Regions from separate parts of the Priestia megaterium genome, predicted to be linked through region 1. Evidence: a T-box and tRNA genes for the amino acid it is inferred to sense, from the RefSeq annotation. Region 1 holds a T-box; the other regions hold tRNA genes.
What was found. A T-box is a leader RNA that pairs with one kind of tRNA and senses whether it is charged. The one in region 1 lies ahead of thrS (threonine--tRNA ligase), so its partner is inferred to be a tRNA-Thr.
Positions count from the first base shown of each region.

Region 2: it encodes a tRNA-Thr, which carries the amino acid that the T-box ahead of thrS (threonine--tRNA ligase) is inferred to sense. The anticodon was not compared.
Region 3: it encodes a tRNA-Thr, which carries the amino acid that the T-box ahead of thrS (threonine--tRNA ligase) is inferred to sense. The anticodon was not compared.

Region 1 covers NZ_CP023317.1:2,338,514-2,348,185, reverse strand. The annotation lists gene CEQ83_RS27055 (hypothetical protein) at 1-43, opposite strand, end outside; gene CEQ83_RS11755 (MMPL family transporter) at 281-2,947, opposite strand; gene CEQ83_RS11750 (MarR family winged helix-turn-helix transcriptional regulator) at 2,944-3,405, opposite strand; gene CEQ83_RS11745 (MFS transporter) at 3,661-4,869, shown strand; gene CEQ83_RS11740 (amino acid permease) at 4,936-6,336, opposite strand; gene CEQ83_RS11735 (hypothetical protein) at 6,725-6,928, shown strand; gene thrS (threonine--tRNA ligase) at 7,100-8,317, opposite strand; T-box leader at 8,371-8,599, opposite strand; gene CEQ83_RS11725 (sulfatase family protein) at 9,266-9,672, opposite strand, start outside.
Region 2 covers NZ_CP023317.1:589,316-598,987, forward strand. The annotation lists rRNA gene CEQ83_RS03095 (23S ribosomal RNA) at 1-1,279, shown strand, start outside; rRNA gene rrf (5S ribosomal RNA) at 1,343-1,458, shown strand; tRNA gene CEQ83_RS03105 (tRNA-Val) at 1,565-1,640, shown strand; tRNA gene CEQ83_RS03110 (tRNA-Thr) at 1,645-1,720, shown strand; tRNA gene CEQ83_RS03115 (tRNA-Tyr) at 1,729-1,812, shown strand; tRNA gene CEQ83_RS03120 (tRNA-Gln) at 1,819-1,893, shown strand; tRNA gene CEQ83_RS03125 (tRNA-Lys) at 1,898-1,970, shown strand; tRNA gene CEQ83_RS03130 (tRNA-Gly) at 1,980-2,054, shown strand; tRNA gene CEQ83_RS03135 (tRNA-Arg) at 2,061-2,137, shown strand; tRNA gene CEQ83_RS03140 (tRNA-Pro) at 2,142-2,218, shown strand; tRNA gene CEQ83_RS03145 (tRNA-Ala) at 2,224-2,299, shown strand; tRNA gene CEQ83_RS03150 (tRNA-Met) at 2,330-2,406, shown strand; tRNA gene CEQ83_RS03155 (tRNA-Ser) at 2,434-2,526, shown strand; tRNA gene CEQ83_RS03160 (tRNA-Met) at 2,552-2,628, shown strand; tRNA gene CEQ83_RS03165 (tRNA-Asp) at 2,633-2,708, shown strand; tRNA gene CEQ83_RS03170 (tRNA-Phe) at 2,719-2,794, shown strand; tRNA gene CEQ83_RS03175 (tRNA-His) at 2,805-2,880, shown strand; tRNA gene CEQ83_RS03180 (tRNA-Gly) at 2,892-2,965, shown strand; tRNA gene CEQ83_RS03185 (tRNA-Ile) at 2,972-3,048, shown strand; tRNA gene CEQ83_RS03190 (tRNA-Asn) at 3,052-3,126, shown strand; tRNA gene CEQ83_RS03195 (tRNA-Glu) at 3,131-3,202, shown strand; gene CEQ83_RS03200 (M48 family metallopeptidase) at 3,412-4,671, shown strand; gene aceA (isocitrate lyase) at 5,064-6,347, shown strand; gene CEQ83_RS03210 (IDEAL domain-containing protein) at 6,543-6,779, opposite strand; gene CEQ83_RS03215 (S9 family peptidase) at 6,956-8,935, shown strand; gene CEQ83_RS03220 (TVP38/TMEM64 family protein) at 9,100-9,672, shown strand, end outside.
Region 3 covers NZ_CP023317.1:4,656,769-4,666,440, reverse strand. The annotation lists gene CEQ83_RS23925 (AMP-binding protein) at 1-561, opposite strand, end outside; gene CEQ83_RS23920 (hypothetical protein) at 805-999, opposite strand; rRNA gene CEQ83_RS23915 (16S ribosomal RNA) at 1,352-2,903, shown strand; rRNA gene CEQ83_RS23910 (23S ribosomal RNA) at 3,129-6,064, shown strand; rRNA gene rrf (5S ribosomal RNA) at 6,173-6,288, shown strand; tRNA gene CEQ83_RS23900 (tRNA-Val) at 6,298-6,373, shown strand; tRNA gene CEQ83_RS23895 (tRNA-Thr) at 6,400-6,475, shown strand; tRNA gene CEQ83_RS23890 (tRNA-Lys) at 6,484-6,559, shown strand; tRNA gene CEQ83_RS23885 (tRNA-Leu) at 6,574-6,655, shown strand; tRNA gene CEQ83_RS23880 (tRNA-Gly) at 6,679-6,753, shown strand; tRNA gene CEQ83_RS23875 (tRNA-Leu) at 6,768-6,856, shown strand; tRNA gene CEQ83_RS23870 (tRNA-Arg) at 6,866-6,942, shown strand; tRNA gene CEQ83_RS23865 (tRNA-Pro) at 6,947-7,023, shown strand; tRNA gene CEQ83_RS23860 (tRNA-Ala) at 7,029-7,104, shown strand; tRNA gene CEQ83_RS23855 (tRNA-Met) at 7,135-7,211, shown strand; tRNA gene CEQ83_RS23850 (tRNA-Ser) at 7,239-7,331, shown strand; tRNA gene CEQ83_RS23845 (tRNA-Met) at 7,357-7,433, shown strand; tRNA gene CEQ83_RS23840 (tRNA-Asp) at 7,438-7,513, shown strand; tRNA gene CEQ83_RS23835 (tRNA-Phe) at 7,522-7,597, shown strand; tRNA gene CEQ83_RS23830 (tRNA-His) at 7,608-7,683, shown strand; tRNA gene CEQ83_RS23825 (tRNA-Gly) at 7,695-7,768, shown strand; tRNA gene CEQ83_RS23820 (tRNA-Ile) at 7,775-7,851, shown strand; tRNA gene CEQ83_RS23815 (tRNA-Asn) at 7,855-7,929, shown strand; tRNA gene CEQ83_RS23810 (tRNA-Ser) at 7,933-8,023, shown strand; tRNA gene CEQ83_RS23805 (tRNA-Glu) at 8,044-8,115, shown strand; gene glgB (1,4-alpha-glucan branching protein GlgB) at 8,411-9,672, shown strand, end outside.

The sequences.
Region 1 (9,672 bases):
GTCGTTTTTCTCGCTGATTAGCTAAAAGATTTACAAATTTCATTAAAAAGACCTCCGCATGTTTTTGACTATAGGTTTTCCTAGTAGGAAGCCTTTTATTCGACCCGGTATATTTATCACAGCGCCTGCTTGAGTTTACTTTTAATCATGCTCAAGTTTTCTAATAGCACAAAAAAAAGGATAGATAAAGCAGTCTCATGACGCTCATCTATCCTTCATTTTTACTCTATCTAATGCTTAACGTTATATCTGATTGTTGATAAAATCCAGCATATATAAGTTATTCTTCTACTTTGTATTTTTCTTTTTTTCGAAGAAACGGCCACCAGTTTCCTTCTCCAAGCGTCACGACAATCGCTGGCATAAGAAGCGGAAGAATAACAAGACCATAAAGTAAAAGACCGATGATAACAACTGTTGCTACATGAACAAGCGTTAATACACCTGATGGCATCATAGCCCCAAACGTTCCGGCTAGGATAATAGCGGCAGTAATAATAACCGACCCCATCTTACTCATAGACGTAACCATGCCTTCTGCTACGCCGCTTTTCACTTCTTCGTTAAAACGGTCTAACAAGAAAATAGAATAGTCAATTCCAAGAGCAACTAAAATAACAAAACTAAAGAATGGCACGGCCCAGCTGATTCCGTCATTCCCCATTATATCCACGAATAGAAGCTCTGAGATTCCCATTGCTGTATAATACGTAAGCAACAGTGAAGCAATCATGTATACAGGCATGATCATTGAACGGAATAAAATGGTCAAAACAATAAACAATCCAATCATCATAATAACCATTGTGCGTGAAAGATCCGTTGTAGATAAATCTTTTAAATCCGCATTTGAGCTCGATACCCCTCCGTACACAATTTCTGTATGCTCAAACGGCGTATCAACGACTTCGCTTGCCACCGCTTTTTCAATATTTTTTACGGTTGAAATGGCTTCTTCAGAATATGGATTTTGATCGAGCACTACGCTGAGCTTAACTCCTTTTCCATCTGCAAAAGAATAGTTGTCGATGGATTGTTTAAACCCTTTATCTTTCATCACTTCTGCTGGAAGATAAATACCCGTATCTCTAACTGTTGAGCTGTCACTCATGTTATCAAGCATACCTGTTGCTTTTGTTAAGCCATCTGAGATTTTCGTTAGCCCATCATTTGCACTATCAACACCTTCTGCTAATTGATTGATACTGTCTGATAGGGTTCCGACTTGGCCTTGCTGAGCTGAAAGATTCTCATTTGCTTGTTGAAGACCGGTTTGAATGGTAGTAAGCTGTTTGCTGATTGCTGCAAGCTGAGGAACCGCTTGCTGCACATTTCCTGTTGTAGAGAGCTGAGTGCTGACAAGCTGCAGCTGTTGATTAACTTGAGCTAATCCGTCTGCGGCAGGTGCAAGTGACCCGCCAGATTCTTTAGAAGCAGAACCCGTTTGGTCGGCTATTTGATTTAGCCCTTTTTCAATATCACTTAATCCTTTTTGTACATCTCCGATTCCTTTAACAGCATCTTTGATTCCGTCTGATACAGAGCCCAGCTGTGAATTAACATATAAATCATCAATCTTTTCTCCCGTAGGCTGTGTGATCGTCATAACAGAATCCACGTGATCCACTTTTTCAATTGCTTTGCTTATATTTCCTAAATACGGAATAACATCCGCCTTTGTTAACTCTTTATCTCCTTTAATAATAACATTGACAGGAAATGCTTTTCCTTCTCCCAGTGCGTCACTGATAGCATTTAGTCCTTTTATAGATTTATAATCACTGCTTATTTCAGCAGTAGAATCAAACGATACTTTTGAGTCATACGTTACAATAAAAGGCACGGTAATAATCGCTGTAATGACTAAAAATACGAACGGTCGCGCTACTGCCTTTCTTCCTAAAAACCCCCACAGCTTATTATCGCTATGAGAAGCCACTTTTTTAGACGGCCAAAATAATTTTTCTCCAAGCGTAACCATAAAAAGTGGCAGCAAGGTAAATAAAATCACTAGCAGCACACCAACTCCCACTGCTACGCCAACGGCCGATTGGAAAATAGCAAACTTGGCAAATCCGATGGCTGCAAAACCAATAAATACGGCAATTCCGCTGATGAATAACGTTCTTCCTGCTGTACGGTAAGCCGTGATCGTGGCTTCTACTTTATCATGTCCGTTAGCCAATTCTTCACGGAAACGGTTAAGTAAAAGAATGCAGTAATCCGTACCTATTCCAAACAAAATAGCTACTAAGAACGTTTGCGTGAACGTTGAGATTGGAAAATCGACATTTTTAACTAAAATACCTAGTAACGATTGACTGATTAAGTATGTGATTCCCACAATTAAAATAGGAATAAACGGCGTCACGACTGAACGGAAAACGAGTAGAAGCAAACCTAAAATCAAGAAGATAGTAATAAACTCGGTTTTCTTTAACCCTTCTTCTGAACTGTGTGCAAAATCCTGATTAATAAGAGATGCACCTGTTACATATGCCGTAACGTCTTTTGGCACGCTGTCATAAATCTGATTCGCTATTTTTTCAACTTTTTCATCCGATCCACTGACAGTAACCGGAACTAAAACGGTTTTTTTGTCTTTAGACATTAATTGGTTACGAACATCTTGATCATCTGTTAAAGGCGTTGTAACATCTTTTACACCTTTAATTTTCTCTGTCTTATCAATGATTTTCTGTATCTGTTTCTCACTATCTTTATCTAATGCGTTATCTAGCTTGATCACCATGCTGATGGTGTTACTGTCTTCCCCGGCATTTTTGAGAATTTGGCTGGCCCTAGATGAAACGGCATCATCAGGAAGCTGAGACTGCCCTTTTTCACTTGCGAGCTTTGTTAAATTGGGTGCCGTTAGCATCAATATGACCGTTAAAGCTAAAATAAAGGCCGCAATCACCCATTTAAATTTCACAATAAATTTCATTTTTTGCTTTCCCCTTTTATAGTTAACTTTTCTTTTGCCATTGTAAGAATTTCAATAAATGTATCTATTTTTTCTTCTTCTACATCATCAAACAAATTCTCAATGATACTAAAACACGCGGCATTTCCGTCATGTATTACCTTTTCTCCTTCAGCCGTAATCTTAATAAGCTTAGAACGTTTATCGCTCTCTAGTTCATTAGTGTCCCACTCCACAAGCCCTTTTTCGAGCAGTTTTTTAATTCGATTCGAAATGGCACTTTTATGAACACCTTGCAAGACAGCGAGACTGCCAGGTGAAGATGGACCTTTAATCATTAAACTATTTAACAAATCAAACTGCTGCCTTGAGACATGTTCGAAGAGGTTATGGCTCAGCTCTCTGTGAATGACTTCTGTTCCTACAAACAGCACTTCTTCAAAAAGTTCTACAGCTTGATATAACTTGCTTTTCGTCACTTCTTTCCCTCCTTTGCTCATTTAGTTTATAGGTATAAACTATTCAACTTTAAAAATAGTTTATAGGACTAAACTTTATTCTGTCAATAAATTTATGTCTGACTGTCTTCATATATGATAAAGATAAACGGAATCCCAAAAGATACCGCTTACATCAGCTTTTTTGGTTGTCAAAGCTCAATCACTTAAGTATTATTAGTAATTGACTTCTTTTCAAGGAGATATAAATTTTATACACAGAAAGGGTGATCACACATGAATACAATGCATGCTAATGAGCAGGTCAGTAAGAAAGATTCCTTTCCAATTGCTCTTATCTCGTTGACTCTTGGAGCTTTTGCTATTGGAATGACGGAATTCGTTATTATGGGGATACTGCCTAACGTTGCAGAAGACCTTCATGTTAGCATTTCGACTGCTGGTCAGCTAATTACGGGCTATGCTTTAGGAGTAGCGATTGGCGCGCCAATTTTAACCATTTTTACTCATCGACTTCCTCAAAAGCTTCTGCTTTGTTTACTCATGCTTTTATTTATTCTCGGAAATGCGATTGCTATTATTGCACCTAACTATGGAATTTTGATGGGAGCTCGTTTAGTTACGGCGTTATGTCACGGTACTTTCTTTGGAGTAGGCGCTGTTATTGCTTCACGGCTCGTACAACCGCATAAGCGAGCAAGTGCTGTTGCAACGATGATGGCAGGTTTAACCATTGCAAATATTATCGGCGTTCCTGTAGGAACATTTATTGGCCAACACTTAGGTTGGAGAGCTTCGTTTGGGGCTATTACCATTATGGGAATCATTGCATTTATCGGTATTATTCTGTTTATCCCAAAGCTTGGTCAAGAAAAATTAACGGGTCTAAAACAGCAGTTTGCTGCTTTTAGCCAACCAAAACTTCTTGTGATGCTTCTTTTAAGTGCAATAGGGTGCGGTAGTTTATTTACTGTATTTACGTACATTACACCGCTTCTTGAAGACGTTACGGGAGTAAGTGAACACAGCGTTACGTGGATACTTGTATTGTACGGATGCGGCGTTACGCTTGGAAATGTTGTTGGAGGAAAGCTTGCAGATTGGAAGTTAATGCCTTCGGTTGTAGGTATATTTGCTTTTCTTTGTATTGTGCTGACTATTTTTACGTTTACTGTCAAAAGCCCAACAGCCGCGATTATCACGCTGTTTTTCTGGGGAGCAGCAGCATTTGCTGTAATGCCTGGTATTCAAGTGAAAATTATGAACTTAGCACAGGAAGCACCTGCTTTAGCTTCTACTTCGAATCACTCATTTGCTAACTTAGGAAATGCTTTTGGCGCCTTTTTCGGAGGCGTAATTATTAACCATATGGGACTTACTTCACTTCCTTGGGTTGGCGCCATTTTTGTAGGAACGGCTTTTGTTATTAGCACTTGTCTGTTTATTGTGGAAACACGCAAAAAACATAGTGAACAATCGTCCTAACTGTCTAACAACTGAACAAAAAGCAAAAAAAGAGCCTTTCTTGGATGAAAGGCTCTTTTTCTGCTTCTAACTCGCTTTTTTCATTTCTTTACTTGTTAATCGACTGTGTTTACGAGAATAACCTATATACACAAATATACCAAGCACAATCCATATGCTAAAATATAGCCATGTTGTTTTAGGAAGATTAATCATTAAAAATAAACAAGATAATACAGATAAAATTGGTAAAACCGGGACAAACGGCATTGTAAATCCACGTTTTAAAGTTGGGTGCGTTTTGCGTAAGATGATAATGCTGACGCCCACCATACCGAAAGTTAAAAGGGCTCCGATATTTGCTAAATTCGCAAGTTCTTTTAAATCGATAAATCCTGAAATTAACGCTCCGATAATTCCTACTAGCCAAGTGGAGAGAGTCGGAACTCCCGTTTTCTCATTTGTTTTAGCAAATGCTTTTGGTAGCAAGCCGTCGCGGCTCATTGAGAATAAAATTCGTGTTGCTGCATAAATGTAGGCGAAAATAACAGCCATAATCCCAATGACAGCTCCTGCAGCAATAACTCCTGCCACTGCATTTTGTCCTACTGAATGAAGAACATAGGCCATTGCTTCTGGAACATTCAGTTCCTTGTAAGAAACAACCCCTGTCATAACAAGGCATACCGCTACATAAATAATCGTGCAGATCACGAGTGAACTAATAATTCCAATTGGCAAATTGCGCTGCGGGTTCTTTACTTCTTCTGCTGATGTAGATAAAGCATCAAAACCTAAGAAAGCAAAAAATACGGCCGCTCCCCCTGTCACAACCCCTTCAATTCCATAAGGCATAAAAGGAGTCCAATTAGACGGCTTCACATAAAAAGCCCCTACAATAATAAAGAGAAGGATAATAAATAATTTAACAAGCACCATAAAATTATTCACTTTTTTACTTTCTTTAGTTCCCCTTGAAAGCAGCCATGTAATAAGAAGGGTAATACAAATAGCAGGAAGGTTCACCAGGCCTCCATTTGCAGGGATCGTAATCAATTCTTTTGGGAGTGAAAAACCAAAGCCTTCTAAAAAATTATTAAAATAAGAAGACCATCCATTTGCTACTGCTGACATCGTTAATAAATAGACGGAAAGCAATGTCCATCCCATTAAGTGTGCTACCACTTCGCCGATGGTTGCATATGTATAGGTGTAAACGCTCCCAGATACAGGTATAGTTGAAGCAAATTCCGCATAGCACAGCGCTGCAAAACCGCATACAATAGAAGCCAGTATAAAAGAAAAAATAACGGCTGGCCCCGCATCGTTAGCAGCTACTAAGCCTGTTAAAACTAAAACCCCCGTTCCTATTACGGCTCCAATACCAAGAAGAGTCAAATCGAATGCCCCTAATGTTTTGACTAGAGATTTGTTTTGACTTTGTTCTAATAATTGCTCGATTGACTTCTTTTTAAATAGTTTTCCCATTGCACTCTCTCCTCTCTGTTGCCACTCATCCATTAAAAAACTTAAAAATGACGTCTTTTCCTATTTGACTACGCGTTTTTACTTCAGATACAGAAGTAATTATATAGAAATAATTACTAACTTGTCTATTAGTATACTAATATCATTATATATATTTCAAGAGTTTTTGTAAGCGATTTCTTAATCTCTATCTATTTTGGCTTTATCAACTAAATAAAGAAATCATCATTGTGATTATGTATAATAAGTTTGAATAAAATTAATATTCTAAAAAATAAATTGGTTCATTTTCAGATAGTTTTTTCGCCGCCTATCTTCAAATATAAATTCCTGACATAGGGATTATTTACAGAACGATGAATGTTTTACCTTAACGGGTGTTATAATGATGAAAACTGAAGTGTATGAAGGGCGGAGAGAGATGCTTAACTTACTTATTGGCTGTATTTTACTAGCATTAGGAGTGTACTTTATGTTTAAATTTCTTTTTTATTCTCCTTCTAAAAAGAAGCGAGGTCAGCAACCTATGAACAAATTGTCAAATGAAGATTCAGCTTCCCCCCGTACAAACGATTCGAATGGAACAAGATAATTTTTTTTATAAAATACCGGCGTTTGTCTAAGGCAAAAGTTATACTGCTGATATATATTATCTTATACCCTTCTAGTTCAATATTCCCTTCATTTTGGTGTAAGACAAGATGAAGGGAATCACTATCCGACTTAAAAAATCGGATTTTTCTATTTAGCAAGGTAAATGGCTTCAATAAACTCTGTTTGAATCCATTTCTTTATTCAAGTGTACAGCTGCCTCTTCAACACTTACTGTTCCAATGTTTTTCTTCCCATGCTTTCGCATAGCAAGCGATTTATTTTCTACTTCTTTATCTCCTATTACGGCCATATAAGGAACTTTGAGCATTTCGGCTTCTCTAATTTTCAGACCTATTTTTTCAATACGATCATCCACTTCAACACGATACCCTTGTGACTCCAGCTCGTGTTTCACCTTGTATGCATATTCCACATGCGGCGGTGCAATAGGCAAAAGCTTAAATTGAACAGGAGCCAGCCAAAGAGGAAATTGACCTTCATAATGTTCAATCAAGATGGCCATAAATCGTTCAACGGAACCGTATATAGCGCGGTGAATCATTACGGGACGGTGCGGTTTATTGTCCTCTCCAATATACATACAGTCAAACTTCTCTGGCATTAGAAAATCAAGCTGAACTGTTCCGCACTGCCAGCTGCGGCCTAGGGAATCTAAAATATGAAAATCGATTTTCGGCCCGTAAAAAGCTCCGTCTCCTTCATTTACCTGATAGTCTAAGCCTTTTTCATTTAGCACCGATTGAAGCGACTTTTCTGCTTGATTCCATGTTTCAATATCTCCCATAAATTTTTCAGGACGTGTGGATAGCTCCACTTTGTAATCAAAGCCAAAATGTGAATAAAAGTCATGGATAAACGCTAGAATGCGGCTAATCTCAGCTTCGATCTGACTGGGTTCTACGAATAAATGAGCGTCGTCCTGTGTGAATGACCGAACTCTTAGTAATCCGTTTAAAGAGCCAGAAAGCTCGTGGCGATGAACTAACCCGAGCTCCGCGTATCGAACTGGAAGTTCTCGGTAGCTTCTTCGCTTGCTGTTAAACAATAAAATGGCTCCCGGACAATTCATCGGTTTAATCGCATAGTTTTGTTTGTCAACATTTGAAAAATACATATTTTCATGATAGTGCTCCCAATGCCCTGATTGTTCCCATAGCTCCTGTTTCATCATGATGGGTGTTTTTATCTCTTGATAGCCTGCTTTGTAATGCTTTTGTTTCCAGTAGTTTTCTAACTCATTTCGAACAATCATTCCGTTAGGTAAGAAAAACGGCATACCAGGAGCTTCTTCCATCGACATAAACAGCTCCAGTTCTTGACCTAATTTTTGATGATTTCGTTTTTCTGCTTCCATTTGTTTTGACATGTTCATTCCTCCAATATGTTTTTATTCAACAAAAAAACCGCACTCATCCCTAATAAAGGGACGAATGCGGCCGTGGTACCACCCTAATTCCGTAAAATACCTATACGTATTTTACGCTTAAAAAGATAACGGTTTTACCGGTTGCAGTTTCAGTGTATACACATTCCCCGCCGCAGCTCCAAGGTGGTAAATTCATTTCGTTTTCTAAGGGTTCTCAGCCAGTGACCCTACTCTCTGTAAAGAAAATCCAAAAATGATTCATGTCCTTTTCAATGCTTGTATATTCATTTTTTCTACATAAAAAACCGCACTCATCCCTAGTGAAGGGACGAATGCGGTCGTGGTACCACCCTAATTCCGTAAAATACCTGTACGCATTTTACGCTCAAAAAAAGATAACGGTTTTACCGATTGCAGTTTCAGTTATGCACATTCCCTGCAATAGCTCTAAGGTGGTAAATTAGATGATTTCTTAAGGGCTCCCAGCCGCTGACCCTATTCTCTGCGAAGAAAACAGCACCTAATTCATGTCCTTTTCGTTGCCAAATAATGTTTGTTAGTTGTTAAAAGTGATTATAGTGTATAAATTTTACAGAAGTCAAGAAGTAATTTTTATTTCTTAATGTTATAGAATTAATTTATGCTTAAATTCCCGAAAAGTTACTTAAGAATATATGGGCTTAAAAAGTTTTTTATTATAATATTAACACCTACATTTTATTTTTGTTTTTACCTTTATTGTGTAAGAATAAAGGCAAAAAAGAAAGATGTTACAAGCATTTATTTGCTTTATCTAAGTATTATTAACGAATTAAAATCCAGTACTGCTCAAATCAGAATAAGTAACATAGCACAAGTATCATCAGTTTTTTATTTATATACTAAAATATTAAATATACCTTTTTCTACTTACACCAATATTTGGCTTGAACTCGTCGAAACTATTTTTTATCTATCTTTAGACGGAAGCTCCTGGTACATGCTTCCACTTTGCGGAAAAATCCGTTTTTTCCTGAGTTGTTCTTTAAGAATAACATCAAGCTGCCGCTGAATTTTCCTTGTTTCATTTGTTGAAAAATACGGGTAAGCCAAATTTACTGTTTCTAACGGATCCTTGGTCAAATTGTACATTTCAATTTGATCCGGAACCGATGTTTCTTTAAGGTTAGTAAGATCTACCGGGTAACTTTCATATTGCTCTCGGTGGATGACTTCATCTTTTTCGTTAGGTGCTGACCGAAATTGCGGATTATCATGGTATCGAGCGTATTTCCAGATTTCCTTTCCTGCGGCTGATTGAAACTCGACAATGATCGCTTGAATGTGATTAGGCTGAACGACTGACGGATAGCTTT
Region 2 (9,672 bases), 1.7 Mb from region 1:
AAACCGACACAGGTAGGCGAGGAGAGAATCCTAAGGTGATCGAGAGAACTCTCGTTAAGGAACTCGGCAAAATGACCCCGTAACTTCGGGAGAAGGGGTGCTCTGGTAGGGTGTATAGCCCGAGAGAGCCGCAGTGAATAGGCCCAGGCGACTGTTTAGCAAAAACACAGGTCTCTGCGAAGCCGCAAGGCGAAGTATAGGGGCTGACGCCTGCCCGGTGCTGGAAGGTTAAGAGGAGGGGTTATCCTTTGGGAGAAGCTCTGAATCGAAGCCCCAGTAAACGGCGGCCGTAACTATAACGGTCCTAAGGTAGCGAAATTCCTTGTCGGGTAAGTTCCGACCCGCACGAAAGGCGTAACGATCTGGGCACTGTCTCAACGAGAGACTCGGTGAAATTATAGTACCTGTGAAGATGCAGGTTACCCGCGACAGGACGGAAAGACCCCGTGGAGCTTTACTGTAGCCTGATATTGAATTTTGGTACAGCTTGTACAGGATAGGTAGGAGCCTGAGAAGCCGGAGCGCTAGCTTCGGTGGAGGCGTCGGTGGGATACTACCCTGGCTGTATTGAAATTCTAACCCGCGGCCCTGATCGGGCCGGGAGACAGTGTCAGGTGGGCAGTTTGACTGGGGCGGTCGCCTCCTAAAATGTAACGGAGGCGCCCAAAGGTTCCCTCAGAATGGTTGGAAATCATTCGTAGAGTGTAAAGGCACAAGGGAGCTTGACTGCGAGACCTACAAGTCGAGCAGGGACGAAAGTCGGGCTTAGTGATCCGGTGGTTCCGCATGGAAGGGCCATCGCTCAACGGATAAAAGCTACCCCGGGGATAACAGGCTTATCTCCCCCAAGAGTCCACATCGACGGGGAGGTTTGGCACCTCGATGTCGGCTCATCGCATCCTGGGGCTGTAGTCGGTCCCAAGGGTTGGGCTGTTCGCCCATTAAAGCGGTACGCGAGCTGGGTTCAGAACGTCGTGAGACAGTTCGGTCCCTATCCGTCGTGGGCGTAGGAAATTTGAGAGGAGCTGTCCTTAGTACGAGAGGACCGGGATGGACACACCGCTGGTGTACCAGTTGTCTTGCCAAAGGCATCGCTGGGTAGCTATGTGTGGACGGGATAAGTGCTGAAAGCATCTAAGCATGAAGCCCCCCTCAAGATGAGATTTCCCATAGCGCAAGCTAGTAAGATCCCTGAAAGATGATCAGGTTGATAGGTCAGAGGTGGAAGCGTGGCGACATGTGTAGCTGACTGATACTAATCGATCGAGGACTTAACCAAACTTTTAAAAGCGTAAGCTTTACTCAGCAAATTGTTATCTAGTTTTGAGAGAGCAATCTCTTGTCTGGTGGCGATAGCGAAGAGGTCACACCCGTTCCCATACCGAACACGGAAGTTAAGCTCTTTAGCGCCAATGGTAGTTGGGACTTTGTCCCTGTGAGAGTAGGACGTTGCCAGGCAATGAATAAGACCCCTTTTTATGCTCTTGTAAAAGAGTCTAGGGGTTTTTTATTTGGCTCATTTGTAAAAAACTTATATACACATTTAATGTTGTGTATGATATTTGGAGGATTAGCTCAGCTGGGAGAGCACCTGCCTTACAAGCAGGGGGTCGGCGGTTCGATCCCGTCATCCTCCACCACCGTGCCGGTGTAGCTCAACTGGTAGAGCAACTGACTTGTAATCAGTAGGTTGGGGGTTCAAGTCCTCTTGCCGGCACCATTTATATCGGAGGGGTAGCGAAGTGGCTAAACGCGGCGGACTGTAAATCCGCTCCTTCGGGTTCGGCAGTTCGAATCTGCCCCCCTCCACCATTTTATTGGGCTATCGCCAAGCGGTAAGGCAACGGATTTTGATTCCGTCATGCGTTGGTTCGAATCCAGCTAGCCCAGCCATAGAGAGCCATTAGCTCAGTTGGTAGAGCATCTGACTTTTAATCAGAGGGTCGAAGGTTCGAGTCCTTCATGGCTCATTTTAATAAGCGGAAGTAGTTCAGTGGTAGAACACCACCTTGCCAAGGTGGGGGTCGCGAGTTCGAACCTCGTCTTCCGCTCCATATAAAGCGCCCGTAGCTCAATTGGATAGAGCGTTTGACTACGGATCAAAAGGTTAGGGGTTCGACTCCTCTCGGGCGCGCCATAAACGGGAAGTAGCTCAGCTTGGTAGAGCACTTGGTTTGGGACCAAGGGGTCGCAGGTTCGAATCCTGTCTTCCCGACCATTTATGGGGCCTTAGCTCAGCTGGGAGAGCGCCTGCCTTGCACGCAGGAGGTCAGCGGTTCGATCCCGCTAGGCTCCACCAATGAAATTAAATAATTGTAACGAATAATATGGCGGTGTAGCTCAGCTGGCTAGAGCGTACGGTTCATACCCGTGAGGTCGTGGGTTCGACTCCCTCCGCCGCTACCATATAAGTTACATTTGTTATAAATATACGGAGGAATACCCAAGTCCGGCTGAAGGGATCGGTCTTGAAAACCGACAGGGGTGTTAAAGCCCGCGGGGGTTCGAATCCCTCTTCCTCCGCCATTTATTTATATCATATTCATATCATCGCGGGGTGGAGCAGTTCGGTAGCTCGTCGGGCTCATAACCCGAAGGTCGCAGGTTCAAATCCTGTCCCCGCAACCAAAGTGGTCCCGTGGTGTAGCGGTTAACATGCCTGCCTGTCACGCAGGAGATCGCGGGTTCGATTCCCGTCGGGACCGCCATTTTGTTTGGGGCTCGGTAGCTCAGTTGGTAGAGCAAAGGACTGAAAATCCTTGTGTCGGCGGTTCGATTCCGTCCCGAGCCACCATTTTAAGACGGCGATTGTGGCGAAGTGGTTAACGCACCGGATTGTGGTTCCGGCATTCGTGGGTTCGATTCCCATCAGTCGCCCCATCTTAAGTAACGCGGGTGTAGTTTAGTGGTAAAACCTCAGCCTTCCAAGCTGATGTCGTGAGTTCGATTCTCATCACCCGCTCCAAATAATGGGCCTATAGCTCAGCTGGTTAGAGCGCACGCCTGATAAGCGTGAGGTCGGTGGTTCGAGTCCACTTAGGCCCACCATATTCCACAGTAGCTCAGTGGTAGAGCTATCGGCTGTTAACCGATCGGTCGTAGGTTCGAGTCCTACCTGTGGAGCCATACTGGCCCGTTGGTCAAGCGGTTAAGACACCGCCCTTTCACGGCGGTAACACGGGTTCGAATCCCGTACGGGTCATCTCAAAAGCAGTTTGCATATGCAAACTGCTTTTTTTGTTTGTAAACAGAGTTTAGACAAAAGAATAAACTCTGTTTTTCGTTTTTCTATGATTTTCTCTTCACAATTTGCATTTCCTATAGCACATCTCTAAACGCTTGTTCTAAATTTCGAAAAAAAACCTACAATAGTAATAACAGAATACTGTTTGTACAAAAGGAGGGGAATGCGTGAAAAAAATTGTTTTGTGGTCCATCGGAGTTTTTCTTGTGTATGCAGCTTGTATATGGGTGTATTTATTTTATATAAGTGACACCTCTATTCCACAATCATTAAAAGGTACCAGCGTGGATCCGGCTACGTTTATGAATGCAAGAGAACTTATGTTAACCGAAAAATATTCAAAGATTAGAGATGCGCTCTTTTTTATCCGAATTCCATATGAGTGGTTAGGGTTTATTTTAATTTTAGTGTTAGGTGTGTCTAAGAAAGTGAATAAGTGGTCTAAAGACGTCAGTCGTTTCAGTCTTCTCCAAACTGCTATTTATGTATTTTGGTTATCTGTTCTGCTGCTGATCTACTCTTTTCCTATGGACTGGATTAGCTATAAGCTTTCAACGGCTTACCATATTACGACGCAACCTTTCCAAGGATGGATGAAAGATCTTTTTACAGATTTTTGGGTGAACTATGCCACGATGTTTTTAGTGATTGCTGTGTTATATGCATTCATTCGTAAGTTTTCAAAAAGATGGTGGCTGTATGCGTGGCTAGTATCTATTCCATTTACGCTATTTTTGACGTTTATTCAACCAGTGGTTATCGATCCGTTATATAACGATTTTTATCCATTAAAGAATAAAGAGCTGGAGACGAAAATTTTGCATTTAGCAGATGAAGCTCATATACCTGCTAAGCATGTATATGAAGTAAACATGTCTGAAAAAACGAACTCTCTCAATGCATATGTAACGGGAATAGGTTCTAATTCAAGAATTGTGTTATGGGATACTACTCTTAATAAATTGACGGAACGTGAAATTTTGTTTATCATGGCGCACGAAATGGGTCACTATGTGAAGAAACATATTTATGTAGGGATTGCTTCAGCCTTAGTTTTATCGATTGTAGGTTTATGGCTAACGAAACATTTTGCTAGCTTTGTGATTAAGAGATGGGGGAAAGCATTAAAAATCACTTCTCTTAGTGATTTAAATTCATTACCGCTTATTCTACTTATTTTTTCTGTGCTCACATTTGCTGTAAGTCCTTTAACAAATATGCAGTCGCGTCATCATGAACTTCAATCTGACACGTACGCCATGGACTTAACAGGAGATAAACAAGCTGCTATTAAAACATTTCAGGATTTAACAAAATCAGGACTGTCCCAGGTGAATCCGCCGTATTTAGTGAAAATTTTTCGATATGGTCATCCAACAATATTGGAAAGAATTTCATTTGTTGAGAAGTATGAAAGAAATGAATAAGTGATATAAGAAAAAGTAAAGGATATATGAAGCCTTTTATACGTAGGTATTAATAGAAAAGCCTCCTTGCGAGTAGGAAAAAAATTCTAAAAGGAGGTTTCATTTTCGAAAGTACTGTTATATAATAACGTATGTAAAATAAAAACTGTTTTATAACAATAGGGAGTAATAGTTATTTGTGATTGAAAAGATAGCAGTCAAACTTATCAGCGTATATTCACCTCAGCAAAGTCTTACTACATGTCCTTCAACTATTTACTTATTTCATCTACGTTCTTACTAACACTATGGCAAACTGCTAATTTACTTCATCATGAAACAGACATATTCTCACTGCTGCGTTTTATATTTTTATGAATATAGAATTTTAAATTCATTAGGGGGTATAAAGAATGAAAGAGATTCGTGTAAAAAACCTTGAAGAGAACTGGAAAAGCGATGAGCGTTGGAAAGGAATTGAACGTCCATATTCTGCAGAAAAAGTCATTGGACTGAGAGGATCCATTGATATTGAACACACGCTTGCTAGAAGAGGGGCCGAAAAGTTCTGGAACTTATTAAAAACAGAGCCATACGTTCATGCATTAGGAGCTTTAACAGGAAATCAAGCAGTACAACAGGTAAAAGCAGGGTTAAAAGCCATTTATCTCAGTGGATGGCAAGTAGCTGCAGATGCAAACCTTTCAGGAAATATGTATCCTGATCAAAGTCTATATCCAGCAAACAGCGTGCCGCATGTTGTGAAACGAATCAATCAAGCGCTGCAGCGTGCCGATCAAATTCAGCATTTAGAAGGAGAAGGAGATATTGATTACTTTGCTCCAATTGTAGCAGATGCAGAAGCAGGGTTCGGAGGACAGTTGAACGTATTTGAATTAATGAAAGGAATGATTGAGTCAGGAGCATCTGCGGTACACTTCGAAGATCAATTGTCATCTGAGAAAAAGTGTGGTCATCTTGGCGGCAAGGTATTGCTTCCAACTCAGACAGCTGTGAAAAACTTGATTGCTGCTCGTTTAGCTGCTGATGTAATGGGTGTTCCAACACTTCTGATTGCTCGTACCGATGCTGATGCCGCTGATTTAATTACAAGTGATGTTGATCCTGTAGATCGCCAGTTTATTACAGGTGAACGCACCGCTGAAGGGTTTTATCGCACGAGAGCCGGAATCGATCAAGCTATCGCTCGTGGCTTAGCATATGCGCCATATGCTGATCTAGTATGGTGTGAGACGTCTGAACCAAACTTGGAACAGGCACAAAAATTTGCAGATGCTATTCATGAAAAATTCCCAGGTAAAATGCTTGCTTATAACTGTTCACCATCTTTCAACTGGAAGAAAAAATTAGATAAGAAAACGATTGAAAAGTTTCAAAGAGAAATCGCAAAAATGGGCTACAAATTCCAATTCGTTACGCTTGCTGGCTTCCACGCTTTAAATCACAGCATGTTTGAACTGGCACGAGGATATAAAACAAGAGGAATGGCAGCTTATTCAGAGTTACAAGAAAGAGAGTTTGCTAGTGAAATAAATGGATATACTGCTACAAGACATCAGCGTGAAGTAGGAACGGGTTATTTTGATGAAGTGGCGCAAGTAGTTTCCGGTGGGACTTCCTCTACAACAGCTTTAAAAGGTTCAACAGAAGAAGAGCAGTTTCAGGCGCATAAATAACAAAAAATCTATGAGTGGAACGGTTGTTTACTTCCACTCATAGAAAAAATCCTAACAAAAAAGATTCTTACATCTGTAAGAATCTTTTTTTATGTAGTAAACACGATTTAACAGACAGCTGTTCTTCCTGAGAAGAAAGGTTCTGCCTGTTAAACGTACATATAAATCATTAACATGAATGAACTTCTTGAAATATTAAGTAGATGTTTGAAGTAAGGATTGGTACTGTGCTGATAGCTCATAAAAAGCAGTTTCATCACGTTGATCTAATGCCGTGTTAATGTTTGTTTCTAACAGTTCTTTTTGACGCTTAAAAAGCGATTCATCAATTACCATTTCGATATAAACATCCAACATACTCACAGTATCAATTACTTTTTTCTTGCGAGCGAGGGACTTCATCATTTCCGTGTACGATTTTTCATTGTTCATACCTCATCACCTCTGCACCCTTTTTATTATTATATAGATTAAAAGAAGAAAAAACAACTAATTTTCTAAATTTTTAGATTTTTATTTTTAGAAATGATAAAGTAAGAGGGAAACGCTACTTTCGTTTTTATCGATTGGCTATTTGGTTTAAAAATGAATCCTTGGGGGCGAAGAAATTGAATCATGTAAAAAAGCGTACGGTAACGGTAGAGGATTTGTATGAATTGAAGTCTGTGTATAACCCTCAGATTTCTCCAGATGGAAAAAGTGTAGTTTATACGGTTCGAGAAACGAAAAAAATAGAAAACGGTTATGAGACGCAGCTGTTTATGTTAGATCTTGAAACAAAAAAAACAAAGCAATTGACGTATTATAAAGGAAATAATCACTCTCCTGCATGGTCTCCTGACGGCAGGTGGATTGCTTTTTTATCAGATCGCAGTCAAACCGTTCAGCTCTATCTATTAGCAGCGACAGGCGGGGAAGCAGAAGCACTCACAGATTGTGAAAAAGGCGTTAGTGATCCCGTATGGTCTCCTTATAGTGACGAAATTATGTTTTCTACAAAAGTAGAAGAAAAAGCTGTAAGAGTTGAACAAAATCATGAGCATCCTCAGCCATACGAAGTGGAACGTTTGTTGTATAAATCCGATGCTAGCGGCTATTTAAAAGGTGAATATACGCAAGTTGCGGTCGTTAAACTTAAAAATAAAGAAGTGACGTTTTTAACGGATGGACCTTATCATCACTCTGTAGGATGCTGGGCCCCTGATGCAAATTCAATTGTATTTTGCAGCAGCCGAGGAGAGAATCCGGATTTATCGTTAACCATGGACGTGTTTATTTTGCATCGTGATAGTAAAAAGTTAACATCTATTACAGCAGAAACAGGATATTTTCATCAAGTTTCGTGGTCACCAGATGGGTCATACATAGCTTACATTGGAAATGAACGTACATATGGATCGGCTTCAATGAATGACATATATATTTATCAGGTCTCCAATCAAAAAACAGCTTGTATCACTGCAGGTATAGACTTAGAAATAGGAGATATGGTAGCAGGAGATTTTCACTTTGGAAGAACCGCAGCGGGAATTATGTGGAGCAGTAAGGAAGAATTTTATTTTGTCGTAAGTGAAAAGGGTTCTGTAGGCATATATAAAGGAAATGTAAATGGAAAGTTAGACTCTGTGCTTATGGATAATGCTCACGTATACGGGGTATCTGTTCTTCCCAACGATGAGGAAGCTATCGTAGCAATCAGTACATTTACACATCCGGGAGATCTTTATTCTTTAAATTTAAAAACAGAGGAACTAGTGAAGCTGACAAACGTTAATGATTCATTTTTAAAGCATGTGCAGTTAACGGAAGCAGAATCTTTTTGCGCGACTGCCACGGACGGTATACATATCCACAGTTGGGTCGTAAAAGCTGCTGCTGCCAACGATGTATCTCCAACCATTTTAGAAATTCACGGAGGTCCGCATCTTATGTATGGTCATACATTTATGTTTGAATTTCAAGTGCTTGCATCAAAAGGGTTCAATATCCTCTTTTCTAATCCAAGAGGCGGAAGAGGATATGGTCAAGCCTTTACAGATGCCGTTCGAGGAGATTACGGAGGCATGGATTATATGGATTTGATGGCAGTAACCGACGAAGCAATTAACCGCTACTCTTATATTAATGAAGATAAACTTGGCGTAACAGGAGGAAGCTACGGAGGATTTATGACAAACTGGATTGTAGGAAGTACAAATCGGTTTAAAGCAGCGGTGACGCAACGGTCTATTTCAAATTGGACGAGTTTTTACGGCGTTAGTGATATTGGCTATTATTTTACCGAATGGGAATTGAAAGCTGATATTTATGAGAATCCGGAAAAACTTTGGAACCACTCGCCGCTTCGTTTAGCGGAGAACGTGAAAACACCGCTGTTAATCTTGCATAGCGAACAGGATTATAGATGTCCAATTGAACAAGCCGAACAGCTTTATGTGGCACTAAAAAGAAAAGATAAAGAAGTAGAATTTATTCGTTTTCCTCAGTCTAACCATGAACTTTCTAGAAGCGGTAAGCCTAATTTACGAACGGCGAGACTAAAATATTTAACCAGCTGGTTTAAACGTTATTTGCAGCAGTCTAAGTAAAAGCACATGTTGTTCTAGAGGTTCTGTTCGTGTAAGTAAGGGCTGGCTATATGGCAAGCGCAACAGGGCAGGAAAGATAAAACGCTGTAAAACTTTTGTTTGGTAAAGGAAAGTAGTACAATAAGTGAAAAGTAGCACAGTTGTTTAAATAAGGAGAACATTCGATGGATTTTGAAACATTAAAGCATTATTTGACATTAGACGGCGTCCTCGAGTTATTAAAACAATATCAATCATTTGGGATCATTCCCGGACTGCTGTTGCCTATTTTAGAAGCGTTTATCCCTATCTTGCCGCTTTTTGCGTTTGTAATGGCTAATGCTGCTGCCTTTGGCTTATGGTTAGGCTTTTTAATTTCATGGATCGGGAGCTGCGTTGGATCACTGCTTGTCTTTTTGATTTTTAGAAAATACGGACAGGCGAGGTTTTTACATTTTATCAGCCGCCATGCGCAAATTCGAAAGATTATGATTTGGGTGGAAAGACACGGTTTTGGACCGCTGTTTATTATGCTTTGTTTCCCTTTTACGCCGTCTTCAGCGATTAATGTAGTAGCTGGACTATCACGTGTCAGTATGGCTCAGTTTATGCTTGCTGTATTAGCGGGTAAAATGGTCATGATATTTATGATGAGCTTTATTGGGGCCGATTTTGTTTCATTTGTGAAACAGCCTTTAAAAGCAGTACTTGTTTTAGTGATCATTTTTGTCCTATGGCTTGTTGGAAAGCAAATTGAA
Region 3 (9,672 bases), 2.3 Mb from region 1:
TGTTGTTCCGGAAGTATATTGCATATTGATAACTTCATGGATATGTAGGGATTGCTCATACTTATCGAGCACCTCATCCGATACCATTGAGCTACTCATTAAGAACTCGTTCCAAGAAGTATGTTCGCTTGATTTACTTAAGTTTATAAGATGTTTTAGATTGGGAAGATTATGTTCAATACCGGTGATAATAGACGTATAAGAAGTGCTTTTAAATTCATCAATGAAAAATAGCGCTGCTGTATCAGAATGCCTCAATACATACTCTAATTCAGAGGATTGGTAGCTTGTATTAAGGGTAACCAAAACAGCGCCTATTCTAGCTGCTGCGAATTGCAGAAGTAACCATTCCGGCACATTTGTAGCCCAGATAGCGATATGATCGCCTTTTTTGAGACCGGTGGCTAGAAGTGCCTTTGCAACTCGAGAGGTTTCTTGATAAAACTCTGCGTACGTATAGCGAATATTTTGTTCAGAGTAGATAACCGCTTCTTGATGCCCAAACTTTTTTGTACTTTCTTTTAAAAGTTCTCCAACCGTTACTTCAAGCAATGGTTTCATTTGGTTTCCTCCTTGAATAATGTTAAAGTATATATGAAAGCGTTTTCTAAAAGTAGTTTATCAAATTTAAAGAAAGTGTTCCAAAAAATCATTCGACAAATTCCTTCACTGTCCATCGCACGTATGAAGAAGGGGGGAGCTGAGTTTATCGTATTGATTTCAATAAGTAAGTATACCGAATGCGAATATTGTAATAAAATAAAGAAATGTCTCCTTATTATAAGAAGACAACGTAACATCATGTTAATAAAGAATGGTATAAAAATATGAAGTAAACAAACAAAAAATCATGCTGAATGTTGAAAGTGAAATAAATGAAAGGCCGTTGACTTTGCCTTCTTTATTAGACATTTGAATTGATTCCCAATAAGCAAGTGAAATTAAGAGAATAGACATACAAAAGGACAAATAGAGTGCAGCTGCAATTAAGGTATCCAAGTGAACGCCTCCTTGGCGGATAATGATTTAATAGACATTATGCTAGCTTAGGTCTAGATATGCTAGTATCTATTAATTGGCTAACGTTTCGTGTACAAGAAAATAGTTTTTAAAAATATATCGAAAAACTATTGCACAATAAAAGAAGGCATGGTATATTATTAAATGTCGCTAAGATGAACTGCTAAAGCAAACATCGAAGTGATAAACAAATAAAAAACTTGTTGACAACTAGATTGCAACTTGTTATGATGGTAAAGTCGCTTAAGAGCGGCGGTTGAACTTTGAAAACTGAACAAAGCGACAAACGTCAACGTTAATTTTTATTTTTTAAATGAGCAAGTCAAACATTTCTTCGGAGAGTTTGATCCTGGCTCAGGATGAACGCTGGCGGCGTGCCTAATACATGCAAGTCGAGCGAACTGATTAGAAGCTTGCTTCTATGACGTTAGCGGCGGACGGGTGAGTAACACGTGGGCAACCTGCCTGTAAGACTGGGATAACTTCGGGAAACCGAAGCTAATACCGGATAGGATCTTCTCCTTCATGGGAGATGATTGAAAGATGGTTTCGGCTATCACTTACAGATGGGCCCGCGGTGCATTAGCTAGTTGGTGAGGTAACGGCTCACCAAGGCAACGATGCGTAGCCGACCTGAGAGGGTGATCGGCCACACTGGGACTGAGACACGGCCCAGACTCCTACGGGAGGCAGCAGTAGGGAATCTTCCGCAATGGACGAAAGTCTGCCGGAGCAACGCCGCGTGAGTGATGAAGGCTTTCGGGTCGTAAAACTCTGTTGTTAGGGAAGAACAAGTACGAGAGTAACTGCTCGTACCTTGACGGTACCTAACCAGAAAGCCACGGCTAACTACGTGCCAGCAGCCGCGGTAATACGTAGGTGGCAAGCGTTATCCGGAATTATTGGGCGTAAAGCGCGCGCAGGCGGTTTCTTAAGTCTGATGTGAAAGCCCACGGCTCAACCGTGGAGGGTCATTGGAAACTGGGGAACTTGAGTGCAGAAGAGAAAAGCGGAATTCCACGTGTAGCGGTGAAATGCGTAGAGATGTGGAGGAACACCAGTGGCGAAGGCGGCTTTTTGGTCTGTAACTGACGCTGAGGCGCGAAAGCGTGGGGAGCAAACAGGATTAGATACCCTGGTAGTCCACGCCGTAAACGATGAGTGCTAAGTGTTAGAGGGTTTCCGCCCTTTAGTGCTGCAGCTAACGCATTAAGCACTCCGCCTGGGGAGTACGGTCGCAAGACTGAAACTCAAAGGAATTGACGGGGGCCCGCACAAGCGGTGGAGCATGTGGTTTAATTCGAAGCAACGCGAAGAACCTTACCAGGTCTTGACATCCTCTGACAACTCTAGAGATAGAGCGTTCCCCTTCGGGGGACAGAGTGACAGGTGGTGCATGGTTGTCGTCAGCTCGTGTCGTGAGATGTTGGGTTAAGTCCCGCAACGAGCGCAACCCTTGATCTTAGTTGCCAGCATTTAGTTGGGCACTCTAAGGTGACTGCCGGTGACAAACCGGAGGAAGGTGGGGATGACGTCAAATCATCATGCCCCTTATGACCTGGGCTACACACGTGCTACAATGGATGGTACAAAGGGCTGCAAGACCGCGAGGTCAAGCCAATCCCATAAAACCATTCTCAGTTCGGATTGTAGGCTGCAACTCGCCTACATGAAGCTGGAATCGCTAGTAATCGCGGATCAGCATGCCGCGGTGAATACGTTCCCGGGCCTTGTACACACCGCCCGTCACACCACGAGAGTTTGTAACACCCGAAGTCGGTGGAGTAACCGTAAGGAGCTAGCCGCCTAAGGTGGGACAGATGATTGGGGTGAAGTCGTAACAAGGTAGCCGTATCGGAAGGTGCGGCTGGATCACCTCCTTTCTAAGGATTTTTACATGACGTACGTTTTGACACTTTGTTCAGTTTTGAGAGTTCAATCTCTCAATTATAGAAAGCATACTACTTTCTTCTTATTAGATAAGAAGAATTTTGGTTGCGATTGTTCTTTGAAAACTAGATAACAGTAATTGCTGAGGAAAAGTGAAACTTTTCTTTAATCAAACCAATAAATAACACAACTTTATGTTGTACCATTTATTCGCTAATGGTTAAGTTAGAAAGGGCGCACGGTGAATGCCTTGGCACTAGGAGCCGATGAAGGACGGGACTAACACCGATATGCTTCGGGGAGCTGTAAGTGAGCTTTGATCCGGAGATTTCCGAATGGGGAAACCCACTGTTCGTAATGGAACAGTATCTTTATCTGAATACATAGGATATTGAAGGCAGACCCGGGGAACTGAAACATCTAAGTACCCGGAGGAAGAGAAAGCAAATGCGATTTCCTGAGTAGCGGCGAGCGAAACGGAATTAGCCCAAACCAAGAGGCTTGCCTCTTGGGGTTGTAGGACACTCTATACGGAGTTACAAAGGAACGAAGTAAATGAAGCGACCTGGAAAGGTCCGTCGAAGAAGGTAACAACCCTGTAGTTGAAACTTCGTTCCCTCTTGAGTGGATCCTGAGTACGGCGGAACACGTGAAATTCCGTCGGAAGCTGGGAGGACCATCTCCCAAGGCTAAATACTACCTAGTGACCGATAGTGAACCAGTACCGTGAGGGAAAGGTGAAAAGCACCCCGGAAGGGGAGTGAAAGAGATCCTGAAACCGTGTGCCTACAAGTAGTCAGAGCCCGTTAACGGGTGATGGCGTGCCTTTTGTAGAATGAACCGGCGAGTTACGATCCCATGCAAGGTTAAGCTGATAAGGCGGAGCCGTAGCGAAAGCGAGTCTGAATAGGGCGTTTAGTATGTGGTTGTAGACCCGAAACCAGGTGATCTACCCATGTCCAGGGTGAAGTTCAGGTAACACTGAATGGAGGCCCGAACCCACGCACGTTGAAAAGTGCGGGGATGAGGTGTGGGTAGCGGAGAAATTCCAATCGAACCTGGAGATAGCTGGTTCTCTCCGAAATAGCTTTAGGGCTAGCCTCATGTTGTGAGAGTCTTGGAGGTAGAGCACTGATTGGACTAGGGGCCCCCAACGGGTTACCGAATTCAGTCAAACTCCGAATGCCAAAGACTTATCCATGGGAGTCAGACTGCGAGTGATAAGATCCGTAGTCAAAAGGGAAACAGCCCAGACCACCAGCTAAGGTCCCCAAGTATACGTTAAGTGGAAAAGGATGTGGAGTTGCTTAGACAACCAGGATGTTGGCTTAGAAGCAGCCACCATTTAAAGAGTGCGTAATAGCTCACTGGTCGAGTGACTCTGCGCCGAAAATGTACCGGGGCTAAACGTATCACCGAAGCTGTGGATTGACATCTTTGATGTCAGTGGTAGGAGAGCGTTCTAAGTGCTGTGAAGTCAGACCGTAAGGACTGGTGGAGCGCTTAGAAGTGAGAATGCCGGTATGAGTAGCGAAAGACAAGTGAGAATCTTGTCCACCGAATGCCTAAGGTTTCCTGAGGAAGGCTCGTCCGCTCAGGGTTAGTCGGGACCTAAGCCGAGGCTGAAAAGCGTAGGCGATGGCCAACAGGTTGATATTCCTGTACCACCTCCCCGCCGTTTGAGTAATGGGGGGACGCAGTAGGATAGGGTAAGCGCGCTGCTGGATATGCGCGTTCAAGCAGTTAGGCTGATGAGTAGGCAAATCCGCTCATCATAAAGGCTGAGCTGTGATGACGAGGGAATTATAGTACCGAAGTTCCTGATTCCACACTGCCAAGAAAAGCCTCTAGCGAGGCGGGAGGTGCCCGTACCGCAAACCGACACAGGTAGGCGAGGAGAGAATCCTAAGGTGATCGAGAGAACTCTCGTTAAGGAACTCGGCAAAATGACCCCGTAACTTCGGGAGAAGGGGTGCTCTGGTAGGGTGTATAGCCCGAGAGAGCCGCAGTGAATAGGCCCAGGCGACTGTTTAGCAAAAACACAGGTCTCTGCGAAGCCGCAAGGCGAAGTATAGGGGCTGACGCCTGCCCGGTGCTGGAAGGTTAAGAGGAGGGGTTATCCTTTGGGAGAAGCTCTGAATCGAAGCCCCAGTAAACGGCGGCCGTAACTATAACGGTCCTAAGGTAGCGAAATTCCTTGTCGGGTAAGTTCCGACCCGCACGAAAGGCGTAACGATCTGGGCACTGTCTCAACGAGAGACTCGGTGAAATTATAGTACCTGTGAAGATGCAGGTTACCCGCGACAGGACGGAAAGACCCCGTGGAGCTTTACTGTAGCCTGATATTGAATTTTGGTACAGCTTGTACAGGATAGGTAGGAGCCTGAGAAGCCGGAGCGCTAGCTTCGGTGGAGGCGTCGGTGGGATACTACCCTGGCTGTATTGAAATTCTAACCCGCGGCCCTGATCGGGCCGGGAGACAGTGTCAGGTGGGCAGTTTGACTGGGGCGGTCGCCTCCTAAAATGTAACGGAGGCGCCCAAAGGTTCCCTCAGAATGGTTGGAAATCATTCGTAGAGTGTAAAGGCACAAGGGAGCTTGACTGCGAGACCTACAAGTCGAGCAGGGACGAAAGTCGGGCTTAGTGATCCGGTGGTTCCGCATGGAAGGGCCATCGCTCAACGGATAAAAGCTACCCCGGGGATAACAGGCTTATCTCCCCCAAGAGTCCACATCGACGGGGAGGTTTGGCACCTCGATGTCGGCTCATCGCATCCTGGGGCTGTAGTCGGTCCCAAGGGTTGGGCTGTTCGCCCATTAAAGCGGTACGCGAGCTGGGTTCAGAACGTCGTGAGACAGTTCGGTCCCTATCCGTCGTGGGCGTAGGAAATTTGAGAGGAGCTGTCCTTAGTACGAGAGGACCGGGATGGACACACCGCTGGTGTACCAGTTGTCTTGCCAAAGGCATCGCTGGGTAGCTATGTGTGGACGGGATAAGTGCTGAAAGCATCTAAGCATGAAGCCCCCCTCAAGATGAGATTTCCCATAGCGCAAGCTAGTAAGATCCCTGAAAGATGATCAGGTTGATAGGTCAGAGGTGGAAGCGTGGCGACATGTGTAGCTGACTGATACTAATCGATCGAGGACTTAACCAAACTTTAAAAGTGTAAGCTTTACTCAGCAAACTGTTATCTAGTTTTGAAAGAATAAATCTTTCGAAAAAAGTATTGCTTTCTTTATATAATAGTGTATAATATAATATGTCTGGTGGCGATAGCGAAGAGGTCACACCCGTTCCCATACCGAACACGGAAGTTAAGCTCTTTAGCGCTAATGGTAGTTGGGACTTTGTCCCTGTGAGAGTAGGACGTTGCCAGGCTTTTATATCGGAGGATTAGCTCAGCTGGGAGAGCACCTGCCTTACAAGCAGGGGGTCGGCGGTTCGATCCCGTCATCCTCCACCATCGACTATTTAAGTCAGAGATTGCACGCCGGTGTAGCTCAATTGGTAGAGCAACTGACTTGTAATCAGTAGGTTGGGGGTTCAAGTCCTCTTGCCGGCACCATTTTTTTCGAGCCATTAGCTCAGTTGGTAGAGCATCTGACTTTTAATCAGAGGGTCGAAGGTTCGAGTCCTTCATGGCTCACCATTTAATATTCACACGCGGGTGTGGCGGAATTGGCAGACGCGCTAGACTTAGGATCTAGTGTCTTACGACGTGGGGGTTCAAGTCCCTTCACCCGCATCTTTACTTAATTTCATATATGCGCGGAAGTAGTTCAGTGGTAGAACACCACCTTGCCAAGGTGGGGGTCGCGAGTTCGAACCTCGTCTTCCGCTCCACGTATATAAGTCCTGCCGGGGTGGTGGAATTGGCAGACACACAGGACTTAAAATCCTGCGGTAGGTGACTACCGTGCCGGTTCAAGTCCGGCCCTCGGCACCATTTTAATAAGCGCCCGTAGCTCAATTGGATAGAGCGTTTGACTACGGATCAAAAGGTTAGGGGTTCGACTCCTCTCGGGCGCGCCATAAACGGGAAGTAGCTCAGCTTGGTAGAGCACTTGGTTTGGGACCAAGGGGTCGCAGGTTCGAATCCTGTCTTCCCGACCATTTATGGGGCCTTAGCTCAGCTGGGAGAGCGCCTGCCTTGCACGCAGGAGGTCAGCGGTTCGATCCCGCTAGGCTCCACCAATGAAATTAAATAATTGTAACGAATAATATGGCGGTGTAGCTCAGCTGGCTAGAGCGTACGGTTCATACCCGTGAGGTCGTGGGTTCGACTCCCTCCGCCGCTACCATATAAGTTACATTTGTTATAAATATACGGAGGAATACCCAAGTCCGGCTGAAGGGATCGGTCTTGAAAACCGACAGGGGTGTTAAAGCCCGCGGGGGTTCGAATCCCTCTTCCTCCGCCATTTATTTATATCATATTCATATCATCGCGGGGTGGAGCAGTTCGGTAGCTCGTCGGGCTCATAACCCGAAGGTCGCAGGTTCAAATCCTGTCCCCGCAACCAAAGTGGTCCCGTGGTGTAGCGGTTAACATGCCTGCCTGTCACGCAGGAGATCGCGGGTTCGATTCCCGTCGGGACCGCCATTTTGTTTGGCTCGGTAGCTCAGTTGGTAGAGCAAAGGACTGAAAATCCTTGTGTCGGCGGTTCGATTCCGTCCCGAGCCACCATTTTAAGACGGCGATTGTGGCGAAGTGGTTAACGCACCGGATTGTGGTTCCGGCATTCGTGGGTTCGATTCCCATCAGTCGCCCCATCTTAAGTAACGCGGGTGTAGTTTAGTGGTAAAACCTCAGCCTTCCAAGCTGATGTCGTGAGTTCGATTCTCATCACCCGCTCCAAATAATGGGCCTATAGCTCAGCTGGTTAGAGCGCACGCCTGATAAGCGTGAGGTCGGTGGTTCGAGTCCACTTAGGCCCACCATATTCCACAGTAGCTCAGTGGTAGAGCTATCGGCTGTTAACCGATCGGTCGTAGGTTCGAGTCCTACCTGTGGAGCCATACGGAGAAGTACTCAAGTGGCTGAAGAGGCGCCCCTGCTAAGGGTGTAGGTCGTGTAAGCGGCGCGAGGGTTCAAATCCCTCCTTCTCCGCCAGTCGTTTTAAATTTAAATATGGCCCGTTGGTCAAGCGGTTAAGACACCGCCCTTTCACGGCGGTAACACGGGTTCGAATCCCGTACGGGTCATCTTAAAAAGGTTTGCATATATGCAAACCTTTTTTTTATTTGCGCTTTTTTAAAGATTAAGTAAACAGGAATAATAGTTAGGAATAATTACCATGAATTTTCAGAATAAAAAGTAAGTTTTAAGCAGGATTTTCCCTATATCATATGGAATTATTCATAAAGTAATAAAGTATGAAGAGTATGGAATAAAGAGTAATTTTAGAGAACATTTATTCTATTATATTTGTAGAAAAGGTTTATGTTTTTACTATAAAAGGGAATGAGTGGTAAGAAGCGTATATTATGTGCGTATATTATGTTTGAAGTTAAAGGGGTGGCAAAAGTGAATCTAGCGGTTCAGCCTACTGAATTTGATGTTCATTTGTATCACGAAGGAAACTTATTTCGCAGTTACTCTATTTTCGGTGCGCATCAGGTAACGGTAGAAGGAATTGAAGGCGTACGATTTTGCGTGTGGGCACCTCATGCAAAGGGTGTAAGCGTTGTAGGTGATTTTAATAAATGGAACGGTTTTCAACATTCAATGGTTAAAGTTAATGAAGAAGGTATTTGGATGACATTTATCCCTGAATTAGAACAAGGGACTATTTATAAATATGAAATCATCACACAAAGCAATCAAAAAAAATTAAAAGCAGATCCATACGCTTTCTTCAGTGAAGTGCGTCCAAACACTGCGTCTATTGTTTACTCATTGGATGGGTACAAATGGAACGACCAATATTGGCGTAGAAAGAAAAAACAGCAAAATATATATGAAAGACCACTGTGTATTTACGAGCTGCATGCAGGGTCTTGGAGGACTCATGAAGATGGCAGCCTTTATACATACAGTGAATTAGCACAGGAGCTTATTCCTTATATTGCTGAACAAGGTTTTACACATATTGAGTTATTACCAGTCATTGAGCATCCGCTCGACCGATCCTGGGGATATCAAGGAACTGGATACTATTCTGCTACCAGTCGATACGGTACACCCAAAGAGTTGATGAACTTTATAGATGAGTGTCATCAAAATAATATAGGCGTTCTTTTAGACTGGGTACCCGGGCATTTTTGTAAGGATGAACATGGTCTGTATATGTTCGATGGAGAACCTACTTATGAATACAAAAAAGAACCCGACCGTGAAAACTATGTTTGGGGAACAGCTAATTTCGATTTAGGCAAGCCTGAAGTACAAAGTTTTCTCATTTCGAACGCTTTGTTTTGGTTGGAGTACTTCCACATAGATGGATTTCGAGTAGATGCTGTAGCTAATATGCTTTATTGGCAAAATTCTTCTGGAAAAGCAGTAAATGATGGAGCTGTCAGCTTCTTAAAAAAATTGAATGAAGCTGTTTTTAAATCTGATGAAACGATATTAATGATGGCAGAAGATTCAACGGATTGGCCCCTTGTTACAGCACCTACGTATGAGGGCGGTTTAGGCTTTAATTATAAGTGGAACATGGGATGGATGAATGACGTTTTAACGTACATGGAAGCTGGCGTGGAAAGACGTCCCTATCTTCACGATAAAATGACCTTTTCACTAATGTATGCGTTTAACGA